2 linked regions of the Natronosporangium hydrolyticum genome follow. The protein of the gene in region 2 interacts with the protein of the main gene of each other region in a pairwise test. Links are inferred from orthologs where the notes say so. Each region holds a gene or a part of one and is shown on either strand. Other genes may lie near its edges. The genes, in order: leuS and ligA.

Region 1 (14,191 bases), 2.4 Mb from region 2 along the record:
GACCATTCGTCGCTCTCTACGTCCTCATCCTGGCCATCTTCAGCCCGTTGCTCGCTGCCCGCTCCCGGCTGCTGGCCCGGGTGCTGCCGGATTGGCTGTTTCGCGAGAACTGGCGTTACGTACGCGAGGAGACGATCAGCACCGCCTGCACCCATCTGGACCAGATCAGGGTGACCGAGACCGACCAGCAAGAATGCGCGGAGTGCGTCGCTACCGGAGACGACTGGGTGCAGCTGCGACTGTGTCTTAGCTGTGGTGTGGTGCGATGCTGTGACGACTCGATCAACAAGCATGCAACTGCTCATTTCCGGCAGACCAACCACCCGATCGTGGAGTCGCTGGAGCCGGGTGAGCACTGGCGCTACTGCTACATCGACAACACGCTGGTCCGGCCTCCACTCGGCCAGCGCAGCTAGCCGACGGCTGGGCGACCAGCGCGGTTAGCCGACGGAGTCGGCTCGGGCCAGCTGCTGCAGCTTCGGCGCCAACGTCCCCTGCTCGCCGTCGAAGCCTTGCCGCAGCGAGCGCAACAGCGCATCGCTGGTCTGCGGCGGCCACCCGAACAGGCTCCCCTGAGCGGCGACGCAGCCCAGCTCCCATAAGGTCTGCCGCTGCTGCACCTCCTCGACGCCCTCGGCGACGACCAGCTGCCCGAGTTCCCGCCCGAGTTCGAGGATCGAGCACACCAGACCTTTCGCCTCGCGGGAGGTGCCCAGCGCGGAGACGAAGGTACGGTCGATCTTCAGCTGGTCGACCGGGAGTTGGAAGACGGCTGAGAGGCTGGAGTGCCGGGTGCCGAAGTCGTCGAGCGCGATCCGGATCCCGGCTTCCCGCAGCGTCGCCACCGCGCACGTCACCACCTCGAGGTAGCCGATCGCCGCCGACTCGGTCAGCTCCAGGGTCAGCCGCTGCGGCGGCACCCCGTGCGCCTGCAGCGCATCCAACACCATCGCCGGTAACCGTGGGTCACCGAGGCTGCGTGGCGACACGTTCACTGCGATCTGCAGCTCGAAGCCCTCCCGGCGCCAGTACGCCGCAGCGGCCAGGGCGCGGTTCAGCACCGTCTCGGTGAACGGGGCGAGCAACCCGGAGCGTTCGACCAGGCCGAGGAAGGTGGCGGGCGGCAGGTCACCGAGGTCGGGATGTGCCCACCGGGTGAGCGCCTCGGCGCCCAGGACGCGCCCGCTCGCCAGGTCCACAATGGGCTGATAGTGCACCGCGAACTCGCGCCCCTCCACCGCCCGGGGCAGCTCTCCGGCGAGCGCCAGCCGGGTACGGTCGGCGCTGTCGCTGGTGCGCGCGTAGACCGCCACCTGCCGGCCAGAATCCTTAGCCTGGTACATCGCCACATCCGCGCGGCGCAGCAGCTCCGTAGGGTCGGTCGGGTCGCTCGCCACCGCCAACCCGGCGCTGGTGTGGAGGCTGATCAACACTCCCCGCAGGTCCATCGGGTGGCGTAGCGTCGCCAACACGTCCCAAGCCCGACCGGAGGCCGCCGCGGGGTTCGCCAGTCCGTCGAAGAGCACGGCGAACTCGTCCCCACCCAGCCGGATCACCATGCTGTCGCCGGCGGCTGCGCGCAGGCGCTGACCGACCTCCACGATCACCTGATCACCCGCGTCATGCCCGAGCGTGTCGTTGACCTCTTTAAAGTGGTCGATGTCGAGCAGCATCAACGCGACGGTGCCCGGCTCGCCGCGTTGCCACAGCTGGGTGACCCGGCCATGGAGCTGTCGACGGTTGGGCAGGTCGGTCAACGCGTCATGGCTCGCGTCGTACGCGTGCCGTTCGGCGAGCCGGGAAACCTCGGCGTACGCTGCCGCGTTGCGGATCGCGGTGGAGAGACCGGCGGTGAAGGTGGCGAGCATGTACTGCTCCCGGTCGGAGAGCCGAGCCTCCACCCGGAACCACAGCCGTAGCATGCCCAGCGGCTCCTGGTCGGTGTCGAGGCCGAGCGGCACCGACAGGCACGGACCGGCCTGGGTGGGCGCCTGCCGGGGGTCCCCGTCGTAGTGGACGCCGTGCCGATCGCCCCGCACCACCCGGCGAGGCTCGGAGTCCGCCAGCTCCACCTCGATCTTCAGGTCCGGGAAGAGCCCGGCCGCGCCCCGGATCGCGGTGTAGAGGACGTTGTCCACCCCGACACTGCTCAAGGCGTCGGTGGAGGCGGCGAGCTGCTGCCAGGCTCGCCGCTCCTCGCGCAGGTGCAGCCGGTGCCGGTAGGCCAGGTAGGCGACCAGCACCCCGAGCGGGGCGAGCGTCACCAGCACCGGGTTGATCGCGTGCAGAGTCACCGTCGCCAGTGCCAGCGCCAGGCTGGTAGCCCGGACCACCGCCAGTATCAAGGCGTTGCCCCGGACAAGCCGCCACCATGAGGTCCGGCTGGCCAGGGCGATGACCGGCACGCTCACTAGCTCGTCGACGAGCGCATAGGCCACCATCGCGACCACCAGCGCCACCAACAGCGTCAGCAGCGACCGGTCGGCGACCGTGATCGGGGCGCCGCCGACGGCGTGGAACGCGGCCGAGGCGGCGCTGACTCCGAGCGTCTCGGTGGCGGTGTTGAAGGCGGCCTTACGCAGTGGCCGCCGGTGGGCGGCCTGGCCGATCAACACGGCCACAGCGACCGCCAGGATCGCCCACGGCGGCGGCAGGAGCACCACCGCGACCAGGATCGCGGCGCCACCGGAGGTGATGGTGAGCTGCTGCCGGAGGTTGAGGTGGATCCGGCGGCAGAGGCCCGCGAGCGTCAGCAGCGTCGCCACCACGAGCAGATACACCGCTGGCGGCGTCTCGCCGATGCTGACGACGGCCCAGCCCAGACAGCCGAGTGCGGCCAACACGACGAGACCGACGAGGCGGTCGAGCCACCTGTCGGTCTCGTTCGTACGCACGGAGGCGCTCCCTCCCGGACACCGATCGCCGCGGCAGCGCGACCGCTGCCAGGCTACCGCAGTCTGGGGTCCGAGGGGTCCTGCGCTGGCCTCAGGCCCAGTCGATGTGCCGCATCGCTAGCCTCCTTTCGTTGCCCTGCCGCGCTCCACACTAGAGACGACCGAGCCCGGAGTTCGCGTATCCGTGCCACTTCTCGCAGTAATCAGGAAATGAGGTATTTCTACGCTTAAGTGCGCTAACAGCACCCCGCCCTTGGTTGGCTGGGGAGGGATCTTGCGCACGGATAAGTCGGATTTATCCGTGCGCAAGATCCCTCCCCAGCCAACCAAGCTGCCGCGGCTCAGGGGACGATGCTGACCATCTTCCCGGGGACCACGATGACCTTGCGCGGCTCCGCGCCACCCAGCTGGTCGGCGACCGCGGCCAGCGCCGCCGCCCGCACCTCGGACTCCGGCGCGTCCGGGTCGATCTCGATCCGGGCCCGCACCTTGCCCTTGACCTGCACCGGATAGGTGACCGTCTCGGCCACCAGCGCCTCCGGGTCAGCCTGCGGGAACGGGGCGTACGCCAGCGAGTCGTCGTACCCCAGCTGGCGCCACAGCTCCTCCGCCAAGTGCGGGGCGAACGGCGCCACCATCAGCACCAGGGGCTCCACCACCGCCCGCGGCGTGCCCGGGCCGGAGATCTGGGTGGCCCGGTTGGTCAGCTCGATCAGCTTGGCGATCGCGGTATTGAACCGCAGGTTGTCCATGTCGCCACGGACCCCGTCGATCACCTTGTGCAGCAACTTGTAGGTCTGCTCGTCCAGCTCCGACTCGGTCACCCGGACCGCGCCGGTGTGCTCGTCCACCACCAGCCGCCACAGCCGCTGCAGGAACCGCTGCGACCCGACCACCGCCCGGGTCTCCCACGGCCGGGACACGTCCAGCGGCCCCATCGACATCTCGTAGACCCGGAACGTGTCGGCACCGTACTCGGCGCACATGAAGTCGGGCGTAACCACATTCTTCAGCGACTTACCCATCTTGCCGTACTCCTGACGGACCGGGGTGTCACCGTAGAAGTACTGGCCGTCGCGCTGCTCCACCTCGTGCGCGGGGACGTAGACCCCGCGCGGGTCGGTGTAGGCGTACGCCTGGATGTAGCCCTGGTTGAACAGCCGGCGGAACGGCTCGTGGCTGCTCAGGTGCCCCAGGTCGTACAGCACCTTGTGCCAGAACCGGGCGTACAGCAGGTGCAGCACCGCGTGTTCCACACCGCCGACGTACAGGTCGACCCCGCCGCTGTCCCGCTCGTGCCGCGGCCCCATCCAGTACTTTTCGTTCGCCGGGTCCACCAACGCCTGGTCGTTGGTCGGGTCCAGGTAGCGCAGCTCATACCAGCAGGAGCCGGCCCACTGCGGCATCACGTTGGTCTCCCGGGTGTAGACCTTCGGCCCGTCCCCCAGGTCCAACTCCACCGTCGCCCACTCGTGGTTGCGCGACAGCGGTGTCTCCGGCGTCGACCCGGCGTCCTGCGGGTCGAAGGTCTTCGGCGAGAAGTCGGCCACCTCCGGCAGCGCCACCGGCAACTGGGACTCGGGCAGCGCCACCGGCAGGCCGGTCTCGTCGTAGACGATCGGGAACGGCTCCCCCCAATACCGCTGGCGGCTGAACAGCCAGTCCCGCAGCCGGTAGGTGATCGCCTCCTCGCCGTGGCCGTGCTCGGCCAGCCAGGCGATGATCCGGGCCTTCGCCTCGGTCATCGCCAGCCCGTCCAGGGTGATCCCGGCGGCCGGGTTGGCGGAGTTGATCGCCGGACCGTCGCCGGTGTACGCCTGGCCGTCGAAGTCGGCCGGCGGCTGCACGGTCCGGATGATCGGCAGGTCGAAGACCTCGGCGAACTCCCAGTCCCGCTCGTCCTGCCCGGGCACCGCCATGATCGCCCCGGTGCCGTAGCCGGCCAGCACATAGTCGGCGATGAAGATCGGGATCTGACCCCCGGTCACCGGGTTGGTGGCGAACGCGCCGATGAACACGCCGGTCTTCTCCCGGGATTCGGCGGTGCGCTCCGACTCGGTCTTGGCCGCCGCCTCGCTCCGATAAGCGGCCACCGCCGCGACCGGGTCGGGGTGACCGCCGGTCCACGCCGGTTTGCTGCCCGCCGGCCACTGCTTCGCCGTCAGCTCGTCGACCAGCTCGTGCTCGGGCGCCAGCACCATGTAGGTCGCCCCGAAGACGGTGTCCGGCCGAGTGGTGAAGACCCGCAGCGCACCGGCCTCGGTCGGGAAGTCGATGTGCGCGCCGGTGGAGCGGCCGATCCAGTTGCGCTGCATCAGCTTGACCTTCTCCGGCCAGTCCAGATCATCCAGATCGGACAGCAGCCGGTCGGCGTAGGCGGTGATCCGCATCATCCACTGCTTCAGGCTGCGCTTGAAGACCGGGAAGTTGCCCCGTTCGGAACGGCCCTCCGGGGTGACCTCCTCATTGGCCAGCACCGTCCCCAGGCCGGGGCACCAGTTGACCGGCGCCTCGCTCACGTACGCCAACCGGTAGCCGTCGATGATCTCCCGTCGCGCCACCTCGGACAGCTCCGACCAGGGCCGACCGTCGGGAGTGGTCCGCGCCCCCGACTCGTACGCCGCCACCAGCTCGTCGATCGGGCGGGCAGCGCCACGCTCCGGGTCGAACCAGGAGTTGAAGATCTGCAGGAAGATCCACTGCGTCCACCGGTAGTAGTCGACGTCGGTGGTGGCGAAGGAACGGCGGTCGTCGTAGGCCAACCCCAGCTGACGCAGCTGCCGCCGGTAGCGGGTGACGTTCGCTTCGGTGGTCTTACGCGGGTGGGTGCCGGTCTCCACCGCGTACTGCTCGGCCGGCAGGCCGAACGCGTCGAAGCCCATCGGGTGCAGCACGTTGTAGCCGGTCATCCGGGCGTACCGGGTGTAGCAGTCGGTGCCGATGTAGCCCAGCGGGTGCCCGACGTGCAGCCCTTCCCCGGACGGGTAGGGGAACATGTCCATGACCATCAGCTTCGGTGCGCCGGCGCGAGGATGCGAAGGGTCGTGCAACGGACCGGCCGGGTTCGGGGCGTGGAAGGTCCCGTGCTGATCCCAGTAGTCCTGCCACCGCGCCTCGATCCGGTTGGCGGTCTCGGCGTTGTACCGGAACGGGGGGACCTCCCCCTCCGGCTCCGGGGCCGCCGCCGACTTCGCCGCCACCTCGCTCATGGTCGCCACCTCACTGTCCTGGCTATCCGGGGGTTGTTCTGGGCATAAGAAAGCCCCTCCGCAGAGGGGCTGCCGTGCGGACGCGAACTCGCGTCAGCACGGCCTGGTAAGGAGAACAACGCTCCCGGTCATGCGGGCATTGTAGCGCGTTGGGACGCCGCCACGCCGCCCCGTTCCCACCGCACCTCCGGGTAGTCACCCTGGGCGGCGAGGAAGTCGTCCAACTCGGCCAGCGTGAGCGGGCCCGGGAGCGGATACCGGGCCGGCAGCTCCTTGAGCGCATCGTCGTAGCTCGCCAGATGGCCCAGATCCCGCGGATGGTGCTCGGGGCTGAGGCCCGCGAACCAGCCGGCCCGGCGAGCCCGGCTAAGCACCTGCTCGCGCCAGTCGTCGACCGAGGGCAGGCCGATCATCTCTACCGCGTTCTGGAACAGGGCCAGCATGATCTCGTCGAACGGTTCCCGGTTAGCCAGGTACTCCGCCAGCCGCGCCAGCGACGGGTCGGTGTTGAAGGTCATCCAGTACGGCACGGAACCGGTCCGCAGCGTCCAGTACGGCTCCAGGATGATGAAGGACTCGGCGAACAGCCGGTTCGACGGCAGGTTGCGCTGCCGGTACCACCACCGATACAGGTCAGCCACCATCGGGCTGATCGACTCCGGCTCGTCGAAGATCAACCGGCGGACCTGGAACTGGTGCTGCCCAGCGAACCGCTCGATGTCGTCCCGCAGCGCGGGTGCGAACCCCCACTCGGCCTCCGGGCTGACGCCGTCGAGCTCCGGGCCGGACCACTGGCGGACCGGGGAGTCATGGCGGGCTAGGTAGTCGACGACCCGCGGCCCGCCGTAGTGGAACTCCGCGTCGGTGGCCCCGCCAACGGCCCCGTGCTGGAACACGTGCCGCGGCCCCACCGTGGTGGTGTCCCAGGTCCGGGCACACTCGCTGATCAGAATGGTCCCGCCCGGGGCCAGGTGGTCAAGCAGGAACCGCTCGTACGCCTCCCCCAGCTCGCGCCGCTTGACCCGAAAGTAGGTCAGCGCCCGCACCATGATCCGGTCCTGGTTGGCGTCGTGCATATGGTGCAGTTGCAGCGTCGGGTTGTTCGCCACCAGCTCCCGGCCCGGCTCCAGCCCCTTGGCGAATGCGGCGTCGACGTCGTCCGGGTGGACCCGCTGCCGGACCGGGATCAAGAAGGTCTGCGGCAGCCACGGCACCCCCAGCGCCGCGCACAGATGCACCAACGCGCCGCTGGCCGACCCGATCACGATCACCGGGTATTTCCGCTTCGGGTACTGCTCCACCACCCACTCGGAGATCTCCTCCGGGTCGATCCGGGCAGCCCGCCGGGAGCTGACCGTCTCGGCCGCGCCACCGAGCAGGAACGCCGACTCTCGCAGCCGCTGCGGCAACCGCCGCGTGGCGCGGGCCGGCCCCTTCAGCCCCGGCGGATGCCCGGCGGCGGGGAACGGTTCGCCCCGCAGGCAAGCCGCGGTGGCTTGCAGCATGCCGGTGGTGGAGTCGAATCCGGCGACGAAGCTCGGCTTGGACATCAGTTCCCCTCTCGCAGTCGGCGGACAGCCAGGGCACCGGCGGCGGCGACGGCGGTCGCCGCCGCGGCCCCCGCCAACCAGCGACGGCCCGGTGGCGACGGCGGCTGCCAGCCGTTGTGTCGCCAGCCACCGTCCACGGACCCGCCGTCGCCGCTCGGTGTGAACACATTCCCCTCGGTACGGGCGGCCGGCTCGTCGAGGAAGTGGGCGCGCTCCACCAGCCGGCCGAAGACTCGTTCGGTCAGGCCGGGCACGAGCCGGGTGGCGGCCAGACCGACCCGGGTGGCCGCGCCGACCGCCACCTCGCGGCGGTGGGGCCGGCGGGCGCACCGGACGATCGCGCCCGCCACCCGGCGGGCGTCGATCGGTGGCCCGGCCGGCTGGATCTGGTAGCCGCTCACGTTCGCCCCGGTCCGGAAGATCGGCGTGTCGATCGCGCCCGGGAGCACCGTGCAGACCGAAATTCCGGGTAGGTCCGCGACCTCCTGCCGGACACAGTCCGACAGCGCCCGGATGCCCTGTTTGCTGACGACGTAGGCGCTCTGGTGCGGCGACGGGGTCTTGCCCAGCATCGAGGAGACGTTGATGAGCACCCCGTGCCCCTGCTCGCGAAACCACGGCACCGCTGCCCGCACCCCGTGGTAATAGCCGAAGAGATTAACCTCGATCACCCGGTGCCAGACCGGCACCGGGGTCTCCTCGGTGCGTCCGTACGCCACCACCGCGGCGTTGTTGACCCACACATCCAGGCTGCCGAACTCGGCGACGGCCCGCTCGGCGACCTGGGCGACCGCCGCCGCGTCGGTCACATCGGCCGGCGCCACCAGCACCTTCGCTCCTCGGCGCCGGCAGTCGGCGGCGAGCTCGTCAAGCGCCTCCCGGCGCCGCGCGGTGAGCACCAACTGGTAACCCTTGTCCGCGAACGCCAGCGCGCTGGCCCGGCCGATGCCGCTGGAGGCGCCGGTGATCACCACGCACTTACTCCGGTGATGCGACACGTCATCCCTCCTCACCCCGTTTGTGGTGAGTTACCCGCCACCAGTCACCAGAAAACGTCCAACGGGTCAGTACCGGGCCGCGGGTGGCCCGAACGGACGGGCCGCCGCGGCCCCCCAATCCCGCCACGGCGGGCATGGGTCGGTTGGGGACCCAGCCAGGAACCGGTTCACCTCCCGATAGAACGCCGGCGTGACCGGCAGGTCTGGATGGGCCTCCCGGATCGGGCAACCGTCCTGCGCGCCGGCCAGCCGCCGCCCACCGGGCATCAGCGGCAGATCCGCGGAGCTGGGCAGGCTCAGCGCCGATACCTCCGGCGGCAGCGGCCGGGCGTACAGCTCGGTCGCCCGGTCCGGCTGGGCGAGCAATTCCCGCGCGGCCGGCGCGTCCGGTACGAAGTGGAAACCGAGTTCGCGGACGAGCGGCGCCATGGCCCGCAGCGCGTCGCCGGCAACCCGGCCCGGACCGTCGTGATTCGCCGGTGGATAGCCGACCGGGCTGTCCGGAAACGGTCCGAGCAGCACCACCCGGTCCACTTGCGGAGCTACCCCGGTCGCCACCGCATGCCAGACCACCCACGCCCCCAGCGAGTGGCCGACCACGGTGACCGGCGCCGGCAGCTCCCGGACCTGCGCCGCGAAGGAGTCCACCTGCTCACCGAGCGGACGCAGCGTGTCGGCCTGGACGTACGGCGCGCCGGTGCGGATCGGACAACGCGCCTGCCCCTGCGGCGCGCCATCGCCCGGGCCCGCGTACGAGAAGTAGTAGGTCTGCCCGCAGTCGAACCCCAACGCCGCCACCTCGGTCTCGAAGATCGCCCCATTGCCGGACGAGGAGTTGATCCCGGACATCAACACCAACGAGCCGGCGCGGGGCGGCGCGGGCGGGGCGGGCGCCACCGTCCGGGTGGTGACGAACCCCGCGGCCACCAAGGCTGCGGCCACCGCGACGGCGGCGGCCAGCCGCCCCGAGTGAGCCGGGGCGGGCGCGGCCAGCAGCCGGACCGCCACCGCGGTGGCTAGCGCCGAGACCGGCACCAGCAAAACCGTCACGGTCTCTCCGCCCGCGTCGGCGAGCCCCCCGAGCAGCACCAGCACCAGCCCGTAGGGCAGCAGTACCGCCAGCCGGAGCCCTTGTCGGAGATTGCGCATCAGGCCGGTCCGCAGCCGCCATCTGCCAGCTGGGTCCCGGGCCAGCCACGGCACCGGCGCCAGCAGCAGGCCCAGCCCGGCTACCACCCCCACCACCGGCCAGAACAGCCGCGAGTACAGCACTGCGTACGCGGCGAAGTCGAGCAGCGCCAGGACCAGCACCACCGGGGTCAGCAGTAGATAGAAGCGGGCCGCCAACCAGAGCCGGTCCGGGGTGAACCCGCCGAGCAGCAGCGAGAGCACCAACACCCGGATCGTCCAGACCGCCGCCAGCAGGATCAGGAAGACCGGAAGCGAGACCGCCTCGGTCGCCAGCAGTCGGAGATCGCCGAACAGCTCCAGCGGCGGCAGCGCCACCAGGTGCACCAGGCCCGGCCAGCGGGGCAGCGCGCCGGCGACGGCTAGCAGCACCACCACGGCCGCCACCACCGCCAGCGGCCACAGCTTGACCCCGCTGGTCGAGGTGGCCCCCCGCAGCCGGTCGACCACCGCTCTCGTCCAGGTCACCCGGACCGGGTTCCCGGATCCGACCGGGGCGAACCATGTGCGAAACTCGGCAAGGTCCGCGGGCGCCGGTTAGCCTGTGTGGCAGAAGTGACGCGTTCGGTACGGGGGACGGCACGGCTCGGGCGACCGGTTTGGCGAGTCGACGAACCCGGGAGTGGGTCGACAGCGTCCTAGTTGGCAAGCCGAGGCACCACCAGGAGGATGCCAGTGACCGTTCCACGCACCGGCGAGGAGCTCGGCGCACCCCTGCCGCTCGCGGAGTTCCGCACCGCCACCAACGCGATCGTCGACAATATCGAGCAGATCATCGAGGGCAAGACCGCGACCGTCCGGCTAGCGCTGGCGGTGCTGCTCGCCGAGGGGCATCTGCTGATCGAGGACGTCCCCGGCGTCGGCAAGACCAAGCTCGCCAAGGCGCTGGCCCGCTCCATCGACTGCTCGGTACGCCGGATCCAGTTCACCCCCGACCTGCTGCCCAGCGACGTCACCGGAGTCAGCGTCTACAACCAGGAGACCCACGACTTCGAGTTCAAGCCCGGCGCGATCTTCGCGAACCTGGTGGTCGGCGACGAGATCAACCGGGCTTCGCCGAAGACCCAGTCCGCCCTGCTGGAGTGCATGGAGGAGCGGCAGGTCACCGTCGACGGCACGTCGTACGGGCTGCGGGTGCCGTTCATGGTGGTCTCCACCCAGAACCCGATCGAGATGGAGGGGACCTACCCGCTCCCCGAGGCACAGCGCGACCGGTTCACCGCCCGGATCGGCATGGGCTACCCTCACGCCGGCGCCGAACTGGCCATGCTCGACGCCCACGGCGCCTACGATCCGCTCTACGACCTCAAACCGGTCTCCGACGCCGAGACGGTCCGCCGCATGATCGCCACCGTCCGGCAGATCCACGTCGCCGACGCGATCAAGCAATACGCCGTGAATCTGGTCAACGCCACCCGGGAGGCCTCCGAGCTGCGGCTCGGCGCCTCGCCCCGGGCGACCCTGCACCTGCTCCGCACCGCCCGGGCGATCGCCGCCCTGGACGGGCGGGACTATGTGCTCCCGGACGACCTGCAGTCGTTGGCGGTCCCGGTGCTCGCTCACCGGGTCATCTCTACCCCCGAGGCGCAGCTGTCCCGCCGCACCACCGACGCGATCATCGCCGAGCTGGTGCATCGATTGCCGGTGCCACAGGACCGGACCCGCACCGCGCACGACCGGTCCGACCACGACCCCAGCTCCATCCAGCGGGGATAACCGGTGCTGCAGGCGTTGCGGGGGCTGACCACCCGGGGCCGTTGCTTTCTCGCCGCCGCCGCGGCGGCGGCGCTGTCCGCGGTGGTGCTCGGCGAGAACGACCTACTGCGGGTGGCGGCGCTGCTGGCCGCGCTGCCCTTGCTCGCGGCGTGGTATGTCGGGCGGAGCCGGTACCGGCTGGCCTGCACCCGGCAATTGACCCCCGGGCGGGTGCCGGTCGGCGGTCGCGCCGGGGTTCAGTTACGGATGCAGAATCTGTCTCGGCTGGTCACCGGCACCCTGCTGTTGGAAGATCGACTGCCGTACGCGCTGGGCACCCGTCCCCGGCTGGTACTGGAACGGCTCGCCGGCCACCAGGCCAGCTCGGTGACGTACTCGGTGCGGGCGGAGGTTCGCGGCCGGTACGAGGTCGGCCCGCTGATGGTTCGGCTGACCGACCCGTTCGGCCTGTGTGAGCTGGTGCGTTCGTTCCCCAGCGTGGACCGGCTGACGGTGGTCCCGGAGGTGGTGCCGTTGCCGCCGATCCGGCTGGCGGGCGAGTTCACCGGCAGCGGCGAGAGCCGCGCCCGCTCCGTCGCGGTTCACGGCGAGGACGACGCCGCCACCCGGGAGTACCGGCACGGGGACGACCTGCGCCGGGTGCACTGGCGCTCCACCGCCCGGGTCGGCGAGCTGATGGTCCGCCGCGAGGAGCAGCCCTGGGAGAGCCGGGCGACGGTGGTGCTCGACACTCGGATGTTCGGCCACCGGGGCGAGGGCCCGACCGCCAGCTTCGAATGGGCGGTGTCGGCGGCCGCGAGCATCTCGGTCCACCTGCGCCAGACCGGGTACCGGGTCCGGCTGGTCTCCACCACCTTCGACGTGGACGCAAACGACCGCACCGGCGACGGGGTGGTGCTCGACCAGCTCTCTGAGGTACGCACCCGGGGCCAGGCCGATGTCGCCAAACTCGTCGACCAGGTTCGCGCGCGCCACGACGGCGGGCTGGTGATCGGCGTGTTCGGCGCCTTGACCAAGGCCGAAGCCGAGGTGCTGGCCGGGCTGCGCGGCAGTGGGCTGACCTGTCTCGCATTCCTGATCGACAGCGCCAGCTGGGTCGAGCTGCCACCGCACCCCCGCCAACAGGCCGAGCAGGGGCACCAGACCGCGGTGGGGACGCTACTTAGCACCGGGTGGCGGGTGATCAGCGTCCGTCACGGGGATCGGCTGGCCGGTTTGTGGCCGCAGGCGGCCCGTGGCGCCCAGGGGTTCGCGCTGCGGGCGGCGTTGGCCGAGACGGTCGCCGGAGGTCGCCGATGACCGCCCCAGCTAGCGCCCCCCGGGCCGGCGGCGCGCTCGGCGGCCGGCACCACCTCGGGCTGGTCGCCGCCGCCGCCACCTTGCTCGCCACCGCGCCGCTCTCGGTGATCTTCGAACTCTGGACCTGGCTGGTGCACGGCGTAGTAGCGGTCGTCGCGGTCGCCGCCGCTGCCGCCGCGGCCCGGGCGCTCCGGCTACCGAGCTGGCTACAGCCGCTGGCGATGGCCGCTGGCTTGCTGCTCGCCGTCACCTTCCAGTTCCGCAGCGGCGATGAGCTGCTGCTCTTCCCCACCACCGCCACCTTTCAACACTTCGGGACGCTGCTCGGCGGCGTGCCCGACGCGATCGCCACCCAGGCCCTCCCGGTGACCGACCACGACGGCCTGCTGCTGCTGGCGATGCTCGGCATCGGCGTGGTGGCGATCCTGGTCGACACCATCGCGGTGATTCTGCGCCGGCCCGCCCTCGCCGGGCTGCCGATGCTGGCCATCTACTCGGTGCCGGTGGCGGTCAGCCAGCAGAGCGTTCCCGCGCTCACCTTCGCCATCGGCGTGGTCGGTTACCTGTGGCTGGTCGCCACCGACAGCCTGGATCGGGTACGCCGGTTCGGACGGCGGTTCACCGGCGACGGCCGGGGCATCGAGGCTTGGGAACCCTCACCGCTAGCCGCAGCCGGTCGCCGGCTGACCGTGGTCGGGGTAGTGATGGCGATCGCGCTGCCGCTGGCCGTCCCCGGCATGACCGGCGGAATGATCGACCGGTTCGGCTCCGGGTTCCTCGGCGGCGGCGACGGCTCCGGCTCCGGCGGGACGCCCACCTCGGTGAACCTCTTCGCCCATCTGGACGGGCTGCTCAACCGAGACGAGACGGTCGACCTGCTGGAGGTCACCACCGACGACCCCGACCCGTTCTATCTGCGGGTCGGCACCGCCGATCAGATCTCCGACCGGGGCTTCGACCACCGCGCCCCCCGCGGCTCCCGGGCACCGGTGTCACTCCCGCTGCCGGTGCCGCCCTCCGGCGTCACCCACCACCGGCACACCGCCGAGGTCGAGGTGCTCGGCTGGGACATGAACCGGCTGCCGATCTTTGCCGAGCTGATCGGCATCACCGGCGCGGACGAGTGGCGCTACGACAACGAGCAGCAGGTCGTCTTCGCCGACGAGACTCGCGCCAGCGGGCTGACGTACGAGTTCGAGTTCGTCCGGCGAGAGTACGACCCGGCGGCGCTCGGGCGGGCCGAGCTGCTGCCGGAGGACGACCCGATCCAGCGCCGGTTCGGTGCGGTGATCGACGAACCGCGGGTCACCGAGCTGGTCGACGACCTCACCAGTGAC
Region 2 (15,595 bases):
CTCTGCGGCAGCGCGTAACTGACTCGGCCGTTACCCCGGACTACGCTAGGCAGAATGGCCTACCTTGACCACGCCGCCACGACGCCGATGCTGCCCGAGGCGCTGGAGACGTACGTGGCCACCGCCCGTGAGCTGGGTAACCCGTCGTCGCTGCACGCCGCCGGTCGGGGTGCCCGGCGCCGGGTGGAGGAGTCGCGGGAGCGGATCGCCGCCGCGTTGGGGGCTCGACCCTCGGAGGTGATCTTCACCGGTGGGGGTACCGAGAGCGACAACCTCGCGGTGAAGGGTATTTTCTGGGCGCGCCGGGCGGCTTCCTCGGACCGTTCGCTGGTGGTCGCGAGCCAGATCGAGCACCACGCGGTGCACGACGCGGTCGCCTGGCTGGCCGAGCACGAGGCGGCAGCGGTGCACTGGCTGCCGGTGGACTCCCGTGGCCGGGTGGATCCGGACCTGCTGGCGGAGTTCTGCGCCGATCACCAGGGTGAGGTGGCGCTGATCAGCACCATGTGGGCCAACAACGAAGTGGGCACGGTGCAACCGGTGGCGGAGTTGGCGCAGGTCGCCACCGAGCACGGGATTCCGCTGCACACTGATGCCATTCAGGCCGTCGGGCAGGTGCCGGTCGACTTCGCGGCCGCCGGTGTCGCCGCGCTGACCGTCACCGGCCACAAGCTGGGCGGGCCGGTCGGTGTGGGTGCGCTGTTGCTGGCGCGGGACGTGCCTTGCACGCCGCTGCTGCACGGGGGCGGGCAGGAGCGCGATGTCCGCTCCGGCACCCTCGACGTCGCCGGTGTGGCGGCGTTCGCGGTGGCCGTGGAGATGGTGGTGAAGGGCCAGCAGGAGCACGCCGCGCGGTTGGCCACGTTGCGGGACGAGTTGGTCAGCAAGGTACGGGCGGCGGTGCCGGAGGCGGTCTATAACGGTGACCCGGTGCATCGGCTGCCCGGTAACGCCCATTTCTCTTTCCCTGGGTGCGAGGGCGACGCGCTGTTGTTGCTGCTGGACGCGCAGGGGGTTGCGTGTTCCACCGGGTCGGCCTGTTCGGCCGGGGTGGCCCAGCCGTCCCACGTGCTGCTGGCGATGGGCGCCGACGAGCCGGTGGCGCGCTCGTCACTGCGGTTTACGCTCGGGCACACTTCCGTAACCGAAGAGGTTGACGCGCTGGTGGCGGCGCTGCCGGCGGCGGTGGAGCGGGCGCGGCGGGCCGCTGGCTGAGCTACGCCGGCGCGGTAGGGTAGGGCCCGTGCGAGTGCTGGCGGCGATGTCCGGGGGAGTCGACTCGGCGGTGGCGGCGGCCCGAGCCGTGGCGGCCGGGTATGACGTGACCGGCGTGCACCTGGCGCTGTCCCGCAACCCGCAGACCTATCGCAGCGGCGCCCGCGGCTGCTGCACGATCGAGGATTCCCGTGACGCCCGCCGGGCCGCCGATGTCATCGGTATCCCGTTCTACGTCTGGGATATGGCCGAGCGTTTCCACACCGACGTGATCGAGGATTTCGTCGCTGAGTACGCCGCCGGCCGGACCCCGAACCCGTGCCTGCGCTGCAACGAGAAGATCAAGTTTGAGGCGGTGCTGGACCGCGCGGTCGCGCTCGGGTTCGACGCGGTGGTCACCGGCCACCATGCCCGACTAGGCGCCGACGGGCTACTGCGCCGTAGTGTCGATGCGGCGAAGGACCAGTCGTACGTGCTGGCGGTGTTGACCCGGGCGCAGCTCGACCGGTCGATCTTCCCGTTGGGTGAGCTGACCAAGGCGCAGGTGCGGGCGGAGGCGGCTCAGCGTGGCCTGGCGGTGGCGGAGAAGCCTGACTCGCATGACATCTGCTTCATCGCCGACGGCGACACCCGTGGTTTCCTGGCGCAGCGGCTGGGTGACGAACCGGGCGAGATCGTCGATGCGGAGACCGGCGAGGTGCTGGGCGAGCACAGCGGGGCCTACGCGTACACGGTGGGTCAGCGACGCGGGCTCGGGCTGGAGCGGCCCGCCCCGGATGGTCGACCGCGTTACGTGCTGTCGATCACGCCGGTAAGTAACACCGTGACCGTTGGCCCGGCCGAGGCGCTGGCGGTCCGGACGGTGCACGCCGAACGCCCGGTCTGGACCGGCTCGCCGCCGCCCGCTGGGCCGGTCGAGTGTGAAGTGCAGCTCCGCGCCCACGGCAGCCCGGTGCCGGCGGTGGTCACGCTGGCCGGTGATCAGTTCACCGCGCAGCTGCGGAGCCCCGCCCAGGGCATCGCCCCGGGCCAAGCCGTGGTGGCTTACCGGCAGGATTCGGACGGTGACATTGTGCTCGGATCCGCCACCATCACCGAGGCCCGCTGACCTTCCGGCCCCGCCCCCGGCGCCACCATCCGGTCGGTGTCCCGCCATACGAGGACGTCGTCGACGGATCTGTCGCCGACAAGGATGTCGCCGACATCCTTGTCGGCGACATTTGAGAGGACAATACTGAAGGAGTGGAAGGGTTCGTCGGGAGAGAATCCGAGTTAGCTGAGTTGACGCAGTGGTGGGAGGGTCCTTCCCCTCGCGCCGCCCTGGTGTGGGGTCGGCGCCGGGTGGGCAAAACATCCCTGTTGCGCCACTTCGCGGAGCGTGCCAGCGCCGGCCGTGTGGTGTTTCACACCGGAGCAGGTCGGCCGCGCGACGGCGAACTCGCGGAATTGTCTCGGCACCTTACGGCCTCGCTGCCGGCCGGGGTACGGGATCTTTCTGGCAATCCGCTGCGGACCTGGGACGAGGCGCTCTACCACCTTGGGGAGTTGGCCCGTGATGAGCCCGTGATGCTGGTGTTGGATGAGTTTCCCGAGTTGGTCACGACATCACCGGAGCTGCCCGGGGTGCTACGTGCCTTCCTTGATCGTTCCGGTGAGTGGACTCGGCTCCGTCTGCTGCTCTGCGGTTCAGCGGTGCGGACGATGCAGGCGATTCAGGAGTATCGTGCTCCGCTCTATGGGCGCTTCGATCTCTCCCTCCACCTACACCCATTCCGGCCGTTCGAGGTGAGCCAGCTGCTGCCCGAACTGACCCCCGCCGACCTCGCGGTGGTCTACGGCATCGTCGGGGGCATGCCGCTCTACCTCTCGTGGTGGGACCAGCAGCGTTCCGTGCCGGAAAATCTGCGCCGGTTGGCGGTCCGCCCCGATGCCAGGATGCTCGTCGAGGGCGACTTTGTCCTTGCTGCCGAGGCTGGCGGTGCCCATCCGCACCCGGTGCTGCACGCGATCGCCGCCGGGCGCACCCGACATCACGAGATCGCGGATGCGGTGGGCGTCGACCCGACCCGTACCCTCCGCGATTTGATTACCCTGCGACTGGTTGAGCGGGTTGAGCCAGTCACCGAGGCTGGCAGAAACACTCGCCGCAAGCTCTACCGGATCGCTGACAACTTCCTCTCGTTCCATCTGCGGGTGCTCAGCCGATACCGGACCGAGATCGAGCGCGGGCTCGGCGACACTATCTTGCGAGCGATCACGGCTAGCCTCGACGACCACCTGGGGCTGCCGTGGGAGGAGGCGTTCCGGGATCACCTTCGCCACCGTGCCGGTGAACTCGATCCGCAGGTGGTGGCGGTGGGACCCTGGTGGACCGCCGACGGGCAGGACGAGATCGACGCGGTGGTGCTGCGGGGCCGGAGTCGCGAGCCGTTCCTGGTCGGTGAAGCGAAGTGGGCGAAGAGCGGCAACGCAGCCCGGATCCAGGCGAGGCTGGCAAGGAAGGCGGCCCGGCTGGTTCCGGCCGGCGCGGAACTCCGTTATGCGGTGGCCGCCCGGCATGAGGTCACCCATGCCGACCCGGAGGTTCTGGCCGTGACCGCGGCCGAGATCTTCCCACCGGTGGCGGGCTGAGGCGAACGGGTCCTGATCGCCGCGGTCCGCGGCCGGTGGCGAGTGGGCGATCACGCGGGCTACGGTTCTCCGGTGCCGATCTCGGTTGCGGACCCCCGCCACGCCCATTGGCTCGCTGAAGCTGTCTCGGACGCGGTCGCCAACGTCGCCGCCGGGGGTGGGCCCTTCGCCGCCCTGGTGGTCCAGGGGGAGCAGGTGCTCGGTCGGGGGGTCAACCGGGTCACTGCCGACAACGATCCGACCGCGCACGCCGAGGTGGTGGCGATTCGGGACGCCTGCCGCCGGCTCGGCGACTTCCGGCTCGACGGCTGCGTGCTGGTGAGTTCCTGCGAGCCCTGCCCGATGTGCCTCGGCGCGGCGTTGTGGGCGCACCTGGACCGGATCGTCTACGCCGCCGACCGCCACGACGCCGCCGCCAGCGGCTTCGACGACCGGGCGTTCTACCGGCTCTTCGACACGCCGCGGGAGCAGTGGCCGGTGCCGGTCGAGCGGGTCGTCGTCGGCGATGCCACGGCGCCGTTTCACGCTTGGCGTGCCGATCCGTCCCGGATCGACTACTGACTGTCGTCCGGGCGGTCGCTGCGCCGAAACGGAATCGCTGAACCAGGGCGGAGCTTCGCGGGGCGCGGTAGCGTAAGGGAGCGTGAGCGAGTTCCCCTGGCCAACCGGGGCAGCGACTGGGATCGGGTCGCTGCCGGGCACCGATATCGTCGAAGCGGTCAAGCTGGTCTTTGGCGAGCTGCCCGAGTTTCCATACTTGCCGGAGCTGCCGGCCCGTGGCCCTGGCGCGGACATGCTGGGGCGCAGCGCCGGGCTGTTGGTCGACCTGCCGGTCGAGCTGTACGCGGCGCGCTGGCGGGTGGCCGCGCGCGGCGGCACCGACCTGCGCCGCATCGCGGACCTGCGCGAACGGGACCTGGACGCGCTCACTGAGCAGGCGGTCGACTATCAAGGGCCGGTCAAGATCCAGTGTGCCGGGCCGTGGACGCTCGCGACGAACCTGGAGCTGCGTGGTGGCGGCCCGATGTTGCGCGATCCCGGTGCGGTGGCGGACCTGACCGGTTCGCTCGCCGAGGGGCTGCGGGCGCATCTGGTGGAGCTGACCGCGCGGGTGCCCGGCGCCCGGCTGGTGCTGCAGCTCGATGAGGCGTCACTGCCGGCGGTGCTCGGGGGCCAGGTGCCTACCGAGAGCGGCTTCGGCACCCTCCCGGCGGTGGAGCGGGCCACCGTGATCGAGGCGCTGCGGTCGGTGGTGGAGGTGGTCGGGGTTCCGGTGGTGCTGCACTGCTGCGCGCCGGACGTGCCGGTGGGGTTGGTGCGAGAGATCGGCGCGGTCGGGGTGGCCCTCGACCTCGACCTGTTGCCGGACCTCGACGAGTTGGGCGAGGCGCTCGACGCCGGGCTCGGGCTGCTAGCGGGCGCCGTCCCCACCGAGGTGGCGGCGACCGCGTCGAATCCGGTGTCGCCCACCGCGGGCGAGGTGGCCGACCGGGTACGCCGGCTGTGGGGGCGGTTGGGGTTCGCGCCCGACCGGCTGCCGGAGCAGGTGGTGGTGACCCAGGCGTGCGGCCTGGCCGGGGCGAGCCCGGAGTTCGCCCGCTCGGCGGTTGCCGCGGCTCGCGACGCCGCCCGACAGTTGCCGTGACCGCGGGCTGCCGGTGATTGACGCGTCGCTGTCGTACCCGGCTGGCACCTTTACCGGGTCGATGACGGCGACTCGAACGGAGCAGTGATGACGGCGCGACTGATCACCGTGGTGCTGGACGCACGGGAGCCGAGGGTGTTGGCCGAGTTCTATGCGGAGCTGTTGGGTCTGCCGGTGCTGCGGGTCGACGGCGACTGGGTGGATATCGGTGACGACACCACCCGGCTCAGTTTTCAGCATGCCCCGGAGCACCAGCCGCCTACCTGGCCGGAGCCGGGGACGCCGATGCAGATCCACCTCGACCTGGCGGTCGACGACATCGAGCAGGCCGAGGCGCAGGCGGTGCGGTTGGGGGCGACCAGGCTGCCGTGGGGTTCCGCCGAAGAGGAGGCCAAGGGTCTGCGCCCGCCGGGGGCGGGCGGGTTCCGGGTCTATGCCGACCCGGCCGGTCATCCGTTCTGCCTGTGCTGGGGCGACGGCTGAGCCAGCCTCGACGCGGCTCTCAGCGCAGGTCACGGCGGTGTCGCGAGCGTGGCTGTCGGAGCCGGCCGCTAGCGTACGAGGGGTGGACGCACCAGGAGAGAGCCCCGAGGCCGAGCGTGCGGCGGGTGTCGAGCCGCCGTCGGCCGCCCGGGAGCGGCACGCTGAGCTGGCCAAGGATATTGAGGACCACCGCTACCGCTATTACGTGCTGGACGCGCCGACGATCTCGGACGGTGCCTTTGACGAGCTGATGCGGGAGCTGGAGGCGCTGGAGGTCGAGTTCCCGGCGCTGCGGACCCCCGATTCCCCTAGCCAACGGGTGGGCGGCAGCTACGCTACCGAGTTCACCCCGGTCGCCCACATCGAGCCGATGATGTCGCTGGACAACGGCTTCCACCCGGCGGAGATGGCGGCCTGGGTGCAGCGGGTCCAGCGGGAGTCGGGCGACGAGGCGGTCCGGTTCCTCTGCGAGCCGAAGGTCGACGGGTTGGCGGTCAACTTGACCTACCGGGACGGTCGGTTGGTGCAGGCGGCGACCCGTGGCGACGGCCGCACCGGCGAAGACGTCACCTACAACGTGCGGGCGATCAAGCGAGTCCCGAACCAGCTGGTCGGGGCGGATATCCCGGCGTTGTTGGAGGTCCGGGGGGAGATCTACTTTCCGCTCGCCGCGTTCGGCGAGCTGAACGCGTGGCTGGTGGAGCAGGGGCGGGACCCGTTCGCCAACCCTCGTAACGCCGCCGCCGGCAGCGTCCGGCAGAAGGACCCGAAGGTCAGCGCCGCCCGGCCGTTGGCGATGGTGGTGCACGGTCTGGGGGCTCGGGAGGGGCTCGCCCCGGCTACCCAGTCCGAGGCGTACGAGTTGCTGGCGCGATGGGGGTTGCCGACGAGCGACCGGTGGCGAGTGGTGGACGGGCTAGCCGGGGTGGAGGAGTACATCACCTACTACGCGGAGCACCGGCACGACCTGGAGCACGAGATCGACGGTGTGGTGGTGAAGGTCGACCGGTGGGATCTGCAGGGCCGGTTGGGCGCCACCAGCCGCGCCCCGCGCTGGGCGTTGGCTTACAAATACCCCCCGGAGGAGGTCAACACGGTCCTCCGCGACATCTTGGTCAACGTGGGCCGGACCGGCCGGGTCACGCCGTACGCGGAGTTGGCGCCGGTCCGGGTCGCTGGCTCGACGGTCACCTTCGCCACCCTGCACAACGCTCGCGAGGTGGTCCGGAAGGGCGTGTTGATCGGCGACACGGTGGTGATCCGCAAGGCCGGGGATGTCATTCCGGAGGTGCTGGGGCCGGTGGCGGAGCTGCGCCCCGACGATGCGCGGGAGTTCGTCATGCCCAGCCATTGCCCGGAGTGCGGGTCGCAGCTGGCACCGGCGAAGGAGAGCGATGTCGATATCCGGTGTCCGAATCAGCGCAGCTGTCCGGCGCAGTTGCGGGAGCGGGTCTTCCACCTGGCCGGTCGGGGCGCCTTCGACATCGAGATGCTGGGTTACAAAGCGGCCGCCGCGCTGCTGGAATCTGGCGTGATCACCGATGAGGGGGAGCTGTTCGCGCTCGATGAGGCCGCGCTGACCCGGTCCGAGTTCTTCGTCAACAAAGACGGTTCGTTGGGCAGCAACGGTGACAAACTGCTGAAAAACCTGGCTGTCGCGAAGCGGCAGCCGTTGTGGCGGGTGCTGGTGGGGCTTTCGATTCGGCATGTCGGGCCGACCGCGGCCCAGGCGTTGGCGGCCGAGTTCGGCTCGATTGAGGCGATCGAGGCGGCGAGTGAGGAGGAGTTGGCGGCGGTGGACGGGGTCGGGCCCACCATCGCCGCCAGCCTCCGGGAGTGGTTCGCGGTCCAGTGGCATCGGGAGGTGGTGCGCAAGTGGCGCGAGGCCGGGGTCCGGATGGCGGAGGAGCGGCCGGCCGCCGGTCCGCGCCCGTTGGCCGGCCTCACGCTGGTGGTGACCGGGACGCTCGCCGGCTACTCCCGGGATCAGGCGACTGCGGCGGTGACCGGGCAGGGTGGCAAGGTGACGAGCTCCGTGTCGAAGAAGACTTCATACCTGGTGGCGGGGGACAATCCAGGCAGTAAGTACGACAAGGCTCGCTCGCTCGGAGTTCCGGTGCTCGACGAGGCCGGGTTCGCGACTCTGCTGGCGGAGGGTCCGGAGGCGGTGGCGCCGGCCACCGAGCCGGAGTAGGCCTGCTACCTCGCCGATTGTACAGTTTGCCGAGTCTGACTGCTATGCCAGATTCGCGGCAAAGGTCGGTGTGGTCATACTGTGGGGGTCATCCGCCGGTAGGAGGTTCGATGGTGTCCGAGGCACTGCGCAACACCATCCCCACCGAGCGGCGGCTGCCCTTCTTAGCGCTGGTCGGCGCGGTCCTCGCCGGGGGCGCGGCGGTGATCGGAGTGGCGGTGAGTCAGCTGCCCGGCGCTTCTCTTCCCGTCGCTTTCTGGTTGATGGCGACCATCGCGGTGGTCGCCGACGCCCGACCCTTTACGCCACCGGGTCGGCGGCAGACACTGGCGGTCTTCCCCTCGATCTGCCTCACCTTCGCGATCCTGCTCGCGTGGGGGCTCGGGCCGGCGCTGGCGGTGCAGGCGGCCGCGGTGGTGGTGGCCTCGTGGCGGATGCGCCACGCGGTCTGGCGCGGGCTGTACAACCTCGGGCAGTACGCACTCGCGTTCGGTGCCGCCGAGTTGGTGCTCCAGCTAGGGGGCGCCCGACCGTATCCGCTGGTTGGGCTGAGCGTCGGCCAGGTGGCGACCGTGGTGGTCGCGACCATTGCCTGGTTCACGGTCAAGTACGGCTCGGTCACCCTCACCATCCGGCTGCGGTTCGGTGAGTCCGCCTGGCGGCTGCTCCGGCGCACGATGGTCTGGGAAGCATTGACCTACGGGGCGTTGTTGCTGCTCAGCCCGGTTTTGGTGGCGGCCGCCGCGGCCAGCCCGGCGTTGGTGCCGTTGGTGGTGGTCCCGCTGTACGCGGTCTACCGGATGGCCCGGCTCGCCGAGGATCTCGTCGGGTTGACTCGTCGCGACCCGTTGACCGGGCTGGCGAACCGGCCGGCCCTGGCCAGCGCGGCGGCCGAACAGGTCACGATCCACAAGGACCTGGCCGCCCGCGGGGACCCGGCGAGCCGGTTCGGCCTGCTGCTGGTGGATCTCGACCGATTTAAGAACGTCAACGACGCGCTCGGGCACGAGGTCGGTGATCAGCTGTTGGTCGAGGTAGGAGCCAGGCTGCAGGCGACGGTCGGCCCGCGTGACCTGGTGGCCCGGCTCGGCGGCGACGAGTTCGCGGTGCTGGCGCCGCGGCTGTCCGGGGCCGCCGAGGCCCGGGCCTTCGCCGGCCGGCTCGCCGCCGCGCTCGCCGAGCCGGTGCGGCTGGAGGGTCTGCCGCTGGATGTCTCCGGTTCGATTGGGGTGGCGGTCTGGCCGGATCACGGCGCTGAGGTCGCCGAACTGCTGCGGCGCGCGGATGTGGCGATGTACGACGCGAAGCAACGCGCGGCGCCGGTGGCGGTCTACAGCCCCGAGAGCGATCACCACACCCCGCAGCGGTTGTCGCTGCTGGCCGACTTACGGACCTCGTTGGAGCAGCCCGGAGCCGACGGCGTCACGATGCATTACCAGCCGCAGGTGGCGGTCGCGACCGGCGAGATCGTGGGGGTGGAGGCGCTGCTGCGCTGGCAACATCCGGTCCGCGGGCCGGTCCCCCCGGACCAGTTGATCAAGGTGGCGGAGCACACCGCGGTGATGCGGATGTTGACGCTGCGCATCATCGACGAGGTGGTGGCGCAGTTGGCGAGGTGGGCCGCCGCCGGCGAGTCGGTCCGCGCGTCGGTCAACGTCAGCATCCGAGATCTGCACACCGGTGATGTCGCCGAACGGATCGCCGGGCAGCTCCGCCGTTACGGCATTCCGCCGCGGCAACTGCAGCTGGAGATCACCGAGGGGGCGCTGATGGCCGATCCGCGGCGAGTGTTGGCGACTATCGGAGCGCTGGACCGGCTCGGGGTAGCGATCTCGCTCGACGATTTCGGCACCGGCTACTCCTCGCTGCAACACCTGCGCCGGCTGCCGCTGGCCGAGGTCAAGGTGGATCGTTCCTTTGTGCTGGGCATGGCCCACGACGCGGACGACGCCGCGATCGTCGGGTCGATCGTCGAGCTGGCCGGGGCGCTCGGGCTGCGGGTGGTCGCCGAGGGGGTGGAGGACGCGCAGACCTGTCAGCAGCTCGCCGACGCCGGCTGCCACGTCGCGCAGGGGTGGTATTACGCCCGCCCGATGCCCGCCGACGAGCTGCTGCCGTGGCTGGAGCGCTACCGTAAACTGGCCGACGATCTGGGAGGAGAGAAGCCGCATGACAACCATCTCTCGTGACGAGGTGGCGCACTTGGCGCGGTTGGCCCGGCTGGCCGTGACCGAGCAGGAGCTGGACACGTTCGCCGGTCAACTCGACGTGATCCTGCAGGCGGTCGCCCGGGTCGGTGAGGTCACCGCCGGGGAGATCCCGCCCACGTCACACGCTGTGCCGCTGACTAACGTGTTGCGCCCCGACGAAGTGACCCCGAGCCTGCCGGTGGCCGAAGCGCTCGCGCAGGCGCCGGACGCGGCTGAGGGCCGTTTCCGGGTGCCCCGGATTCTGGACGAGGAGGAGTGAGCACGGTGGCTGAGCCGACCGAGCTGACCACGCAGACCGCCGCCCGATTGGCGGCGTTGATCGCCGCCGGGGAGGTCTCCGCGGTGGCGGTGACCCAGGCTCACCTGGACCGGATCGCCGCTACCGAGCCGAGCGTCCACGCGTTCCTTCACGTCGATGCCGAGGGCGCGTTGGCGGCCGCCGCCGAGGTGGACCGTGCCCGCGCCGCGGGTGAACCGCTGGGGCCGTTGGCCGGGGTTCCGGTCGCCGTCAAGGACGCGTTCACCACTCGGGGCGTGCCGACCACCTCCGGCTCCCGGATCCTCGCCGACTGGCGGCCGCCCTACGACGCGACCGTGGTGGCCCGGCTGCGCGACGCCGGGCTGGTGATCCTCGGTAAGACCAACATGGACGAGTTCGCGATGGGTTCGTCCACCGAGTATTCAGCCTTCGGGCCGACTCGCAACCCGTGGGATCTGGCCCGGATTCCGGGTGGTTCGGGTGGTGGCTCGGCGGCGGCGCTCGCCGCTTACCAGGCACCGCTGTCGATCGGCAGCGACACCGGCGGGTCCATCCGGCAGCCCGGGGCGGTCACCGGCACGGTCGGCGCCAAACCGACGTACGGCGGCACCTCCCGGTACGGGTTGATCGCGTTCTCATCCTCGTTGGACACACCTGGCCCCTGCGGGCGTACGGTGGCCGACACCGCGGCGCTGCACACGGTGATCGCCGGCCACGATCCGCGGGACTCGACCTCGATTCCGCAGCAGGTGCCGGATCTGGTCGGCGCGGCCGCCCGTGGTGGCGAGGGTGACCTGTCCGGGGTCCGGCTCGGCCTGGTGCGGGAGCTCTCCGGGCAGGGCGCCGAGCCGGGCGTGGCGGCGGCGTTCCGGGACGCGGTCACCACCCTGACCAAGCTCGGCGCCGAGGTGGTGGAGGTCTCCTGCCCCCACTTCGAGTACGCGCTGCCGGCGTACTATCTGATCGCGCCGAGCGAGTGTTCGTCCAACCTGGCCCGCTTCGACGGGGTGCGGTATGGCCTGCGCGCCGGTGACGACGGGGTCCGGTCGCTGGAGGAGGTCATGTCGCTGACCCGGGAGGCCGGTTTCGGCCCCGAGGTGAAGCGGCGGGTCATGCTCGGCACCTACGCGCTCTCTTCCGGTTACTACGACGCCTACTACGGCCAGGCGCAGAAGGTCCGAACGCTGATCTCCCGCGACTTCGCCGCCGCCTTCGAGCAGGCTGATGTGCTGATCTCGCCGACGACACCGTTCGTCGCTTTCCCGTTCGGGCAGCGCACCGATGACCCGTACCAGATGTATCTGGCCGATCTCTACACGATCCCCAGCAACCTGTACGGCGGTCCGGCGATCTCGGTGCCCAGCGGGCTCGCTGACGGCCTGCCGGTCGGCTTCCAGGTGATGGCGCCCACGCTCGCCGACGACCGGATGTACCACGTCGCGGCCGCGCTGGAGTCGGCGTTGCCGGCTCGTCGGCCGCCGCAGCTGGAGCCCGGCTCCAGCATCGGCGGATAAAGAATGCACGCTTCTACTTATAGCTAAGCCTTCGGAGCGCGCCGCATGCTGTGGCGATGAGCCGTGGACATCGCAGAGTGGGCGGATTCGCGTTGGCGTGCGTGCTCGTCGCCACGCTGGTCCCGGGTGCGCCGGCAATTGCCGCCGCGCCCGGGACCAGCGTCGCGGGCGGGCAGGTGCTTGACGATCCCGGGTTCGATTGGAGCCGGACCTTCTACGGTCCTGGCTTGGACACCGGCCTGAGCGCGACCGGCAGTGGTGGTGCGGCGGCGACAGCGGTCTGGGACGACGGCGACGGAGCAGCGCTCTATGTCGGCGGCTGGACCATGACCGCGGGTGAGCATGTGGTGAATCGGATCGCCCGCTGGGACGGCGCCGGCTGGTCCCCGCTGACCGGTCCGGACGGCACCGGGGTGACCACCGAAGGCAGCGGCAACCCGAACATCAAAGCCCTCGCGGTCTATCAGGACAAGCTGATCGTCGCCGGTTACTTCAACCGGGCCGGCGGGGTGCCGGTCGACAACATCGCGCAGTGGGACGGCGAACGGTGGTCGGCGCTACCGGGTGGTGGGGTGACCGGTGGGATCGGTGTCGAGGCGCTCACTGTCCACGATGGCGTGCTGGTCGCCGGCGGTTCGTTCACCACCGCCGGTGGCGAGCCGGTGGCCCGGGTCGCCGGCTGGGACGGCGAGCAGTGGTCGTCGTATGACGTGGGGGTCGAGGGCGGCTCCGTCTTTGCGCTCGAGAGCTACCAGGACGACCTCTACGTGGGAGGTTCCTTCACTCACGCCGGTGGCGCGCAGGTCGGCCGGATCGCCCGGTGGGACGCGGCGCAGCGGCAGTGGCACGCGGTGGCCGGCGGGGCGAACAACATCGTCCGGGCCCTCTACGCGCACGAGGGCGCGCTCTACGCTGGCGGGAACTTCACCGTGATCGGTGACCGGACCGCCAACCACATCGCCCGGTGGGACGGCAGCGGCTGGTCGGCGCTGGGCGGTGGCATGTCCGGCCAGGGGAACCCGCGAGTCGAGAGCATCCTGGCGTACGCGGGGGAGCTGGTGGCGGCCGGGAGCTTCCAGTCCGCCGAAGGCGGGACCGTCAACCACATCGCCCGGTGGGACGGTACCGGCTGGTCGCCGCTGGCCGGCCCGGGCGGGGCCGGCGCCGATCTGGGAATCGGCACCCTGGCCGCCTTCGAGGGGCGGCTGGTCGCGGGAAGCATGGGTTTCCGGGAGATCGGTGGGGTCGCTGCGAACTACATCGCCCAGTGGGACGGCGACGGCTGGGAGCCGCTGCGCGACGGTCCCAGTAATGGCCTCAGCGACATCACCTCTGGCATCGCCGACGTGACCGCGGCCGTGGTGTGGCGCGGCGACCTGATCGTGGCCGGCTCGTTCGTCCGCGCTGGCGAAGTGCGGGCAAATCGGATCGCCCGGTGGGATGGCGCCAGCTGGACACCGCTGGCCGGCACCTACGGCACCGGTGTCTCGGGCACGATCACCGCGTTGACCGAGTACGACGGTGACCTGATCGCCGCGGGCGCCTTCGTCGAGGCGGGCGGGCTGACCGTCAACTACATCGCCCGGTACGACGGACGGGAGTGGGCGCCGCTGGTCACCCCCAGCGGGGTCGGCACCGACTTCCCGATCGACGCGCTCGCCACCTACGACGGGGCGCTGGTCGCCGCGGGCAACTTCAGCCAGGCCGGCGGCGCAACGGCCCGGCACCTGGCCGCCTGGGACGGCGCCGGCTGGGCACCGCTCGGCGGCGGCACCAACGGTCGGGTGAACGCACTGGCGGTGGTCGGCGGCGACCTGATCCTCGGCGGGAGCTTCACCGAGGCCGGAGGCGCTGCGGCGAACCGGGTGGCCAGCTGGGATGGTTCCGGATTCACGCCGTTGGCCGGCGGCTTCAACGGCGGCGTGAACGTGCTCACCAGCATCGACGGCGAAATCTTCGCCGGGGGCGCCTTCACCCAGGCCGACGGGGCGACTGTGAACCGGGTCGCCCGGTGGGACGGCACCGGGTGGTCGGCGCTGGCCGGCCCGGACGGCACCGGTGTGACCGCGCCGGTGAACGCCCTCGCCGGGTACCACGGGTCGCTCTACGTCGGCGGGCGGTTCGCCGAGGCCGGTGGGGTCACCGTCGACCACCTCGCCCGGTGGGACGGCGACGAGTGGTCCGCGATCGGGGAGGGCGAGCAGGTCGGTGTCGGGGCGGTGACGATCGGCGATGTCCGATTGCTGTACCTGATCGAGGGCGACGATCACGTGCCGGACCAGCTGGCGGTCGGTGGCGCCTTCCAGCGCGCCGGTGGCTCCGCCAGCTGGGGCTTCGCGGTCTACGGGCCGACCGCGCCGTTCGCCGCGCTGACCGCCAGCCCGCGGGAGGTCGAGTTCGGGGCGCTCACGGCGGAGGAGACCGGTACGGCGACGGTGACCCTCACCGCGACCGGTACCGCACCGGTCACCATCACCGAGTTGACCGAACCGGCCGAACCATTCGCAGTGGCCGAGCGGGATTGTCCCGCAGCGACGATGCGGCTGGAGCCGGCGCAGTCGTGCACGATCACGTACGAGTTCGCCCCCACCAGCGGCGGCGAGTACGCCGAGGAGCTGCCGGTAACCAGCGACGCCAATCCGGTGTCGGTCTCGCTACGCGGGCTCGGCCTGACCGCGCCCCCGCAGATCGACGTGGACCCGGGGGAGGTGGCGGTGAGCGTGCCGGCCGAGCAGCGGGACAGTACGCCGATCACCTTGACGAACCTGGGCGAGGCGGAGCTGAGTTGGCGAGCGGCGCCGGAGGGCTTCGACGCGGTCGGTCCGCCGGCCGCCGGGCTGGCACCGGGACTGTCCGCACCAGAGCCGGCTGCCTCGGAACCGACAGCGCCGGAGCCGGGCAACGAGGTCGCGCGCGCGGACGGCGCCGGAACCGAAGCAGCTGGCGCAGCCGACCCGGGTTCGCCGGCGATCACCGTCGGCGATGAGCACACCGTGCTCTCGCACTCGGAGTCGATGGCGGTATCGCCGCAGCACGCGGTCACCTGCCTGAATGTGGCGACCGGCCATAGCCGCGCCGCCGGGCATCTGCGGGCGTTCCATCTGCCGGAATTCGGGGTGTCCGACGACTTCCTGGTCACTGACGTCACCTTCGGCGTCCAGGCGGCGAACCCGGAGATCGGGGTGGAGGTGAACCTGTACACCCTTGACGGCGCCCTGCGCTACGAGAATCTGCACCCGCTCGGGTCGGCGACCGGCACCGTGGCGGGCAAGGACCAAGGGCGGTTGGTCACGGTCCCGGTTCACACCGTAGTACCGGCCGGTAGCACCTTGGTGGTCGAGTTGGCCACCGCGGATCTGCTCGGCACTGGCTGGTTCCTGCCCGGGACGAACGACCAGGGCGAGTCGGCTCCGTCGTACTTCGCTTCCGAGGCCTGCGGGGTGC

The links.
Region 1: the proteins of ligA (region 2) and leuS interact in binary tests that used the Escherichia coli proteins (3 or more experiments, as listed by UniProt). The link is inferred for Natronosporangium hydrolyticum from one-to-one orthologs.

Annotation. Positions count from the first base shown.
Region 1 is NZ_CP070499.1:1,851,797-1,865,987, reverse strand. The notes cover bases 3,036-6,415. They hold leuS (leucine--tRNA ligase), read right to left. Parts: upstream 6,104-6,415; coding sequence 3,236-6,103; downstream 3,036-3,235. Other genes in these bases: JQS43_RS08420 (hypothetical protein), read right to left, coding at 6,232-6,415. In the rest of the region: JQS43_RS08440 (cation:proton antiporter domain-containing protein), read left to right, coding at 1-416; JQS43_RS08430 (putative bifunctional diguanylate cyclase/phosphodiesterase), read right to left, coding at 441-2,894; more of JQS43_RS08420, read right to left, coding at 6,416-7,653; JQS43_RS08415 (SDR family NAD(P)-dependent oxidoreductase), read right to left, coding at 7,653-8,651; JQS43_RS08410 (alpha/beta hydrolase), read right to left, coding at 8,718-10,307; JQS43_RS08405 (AAA family ATPase), read left to right, coding at 10,515-11,555; JQS43_RS08400 (DUF58 domain-containing protein), read left to right, coding at 11,559-12,854; JQS43_RS08395 (transglutaminase TgpA family protein), read left to right, coding at 12,851-14,191.
Region 2 is NZ_CP070499.1:4,262,414-4,278,008, reverse strand. Bases 5,681-8,612 are described here. They hold ligA (NAD-dependent DNA ligase LigA), read left to right. Parts: upstream 5,681-6,056; coding sequence 6,057-8,168; downstream 8,169-8,612. Other genes in these bases: JQS43_RS19090 (putative bifunctional diguanylate cyclase/phosphodiesterase), read left to right, coding at 8,279-8,612; JQS43_RS19100 (VOC family protein), read left to right, coding at 5,681-5,974. Also shown: JQS43_RS19125 (cysteine desulfurase family protein), read left to right, coding at 55-1,215; tRNA 2-thiouridine(34) synthase MnmA, read left to right, coding at 1,244-2,323; JQS43_RS19115 (ATP-binding protein), read left to right, coding at 2,458-3,846; JQS43_RS19110 (nucleoside deaminase), read left to right, coding at 3,919-4,407; JQS43_RS19105 (uroporphyrinogen decarboxylase/cobalamine-independent methonine synthase family protein), read left to right, coding at 4,490-5,491; more of JQS43_RS19100, read left to right, coding at 5,579-5,680; more of JQS43_RS19090, read left to right, coding at 8,613-10,357; Asp-tRNA(Asn)/Glu-tRNA(Gln) amidotransferase subunit GatC, read left to right, coding at 10,338-10,637; Asp-tRNA(Asn)/Glu-tRNA(Gln) amidotransferase subunit GatA, read left to right, coding at 10,643-12,151; JQS43_RS19075 (hypothetical protein), read left to right, coding at 12,208-15,595. UniProt on the Escherichia coli protein: DNA ligase that catalyzes the formation of phosphodiester linkages between 5'-phosphoryl and 3'-hydroxyl groups in double-stranded DNA using NAD as a coenzyme and as the energy source for the reaction.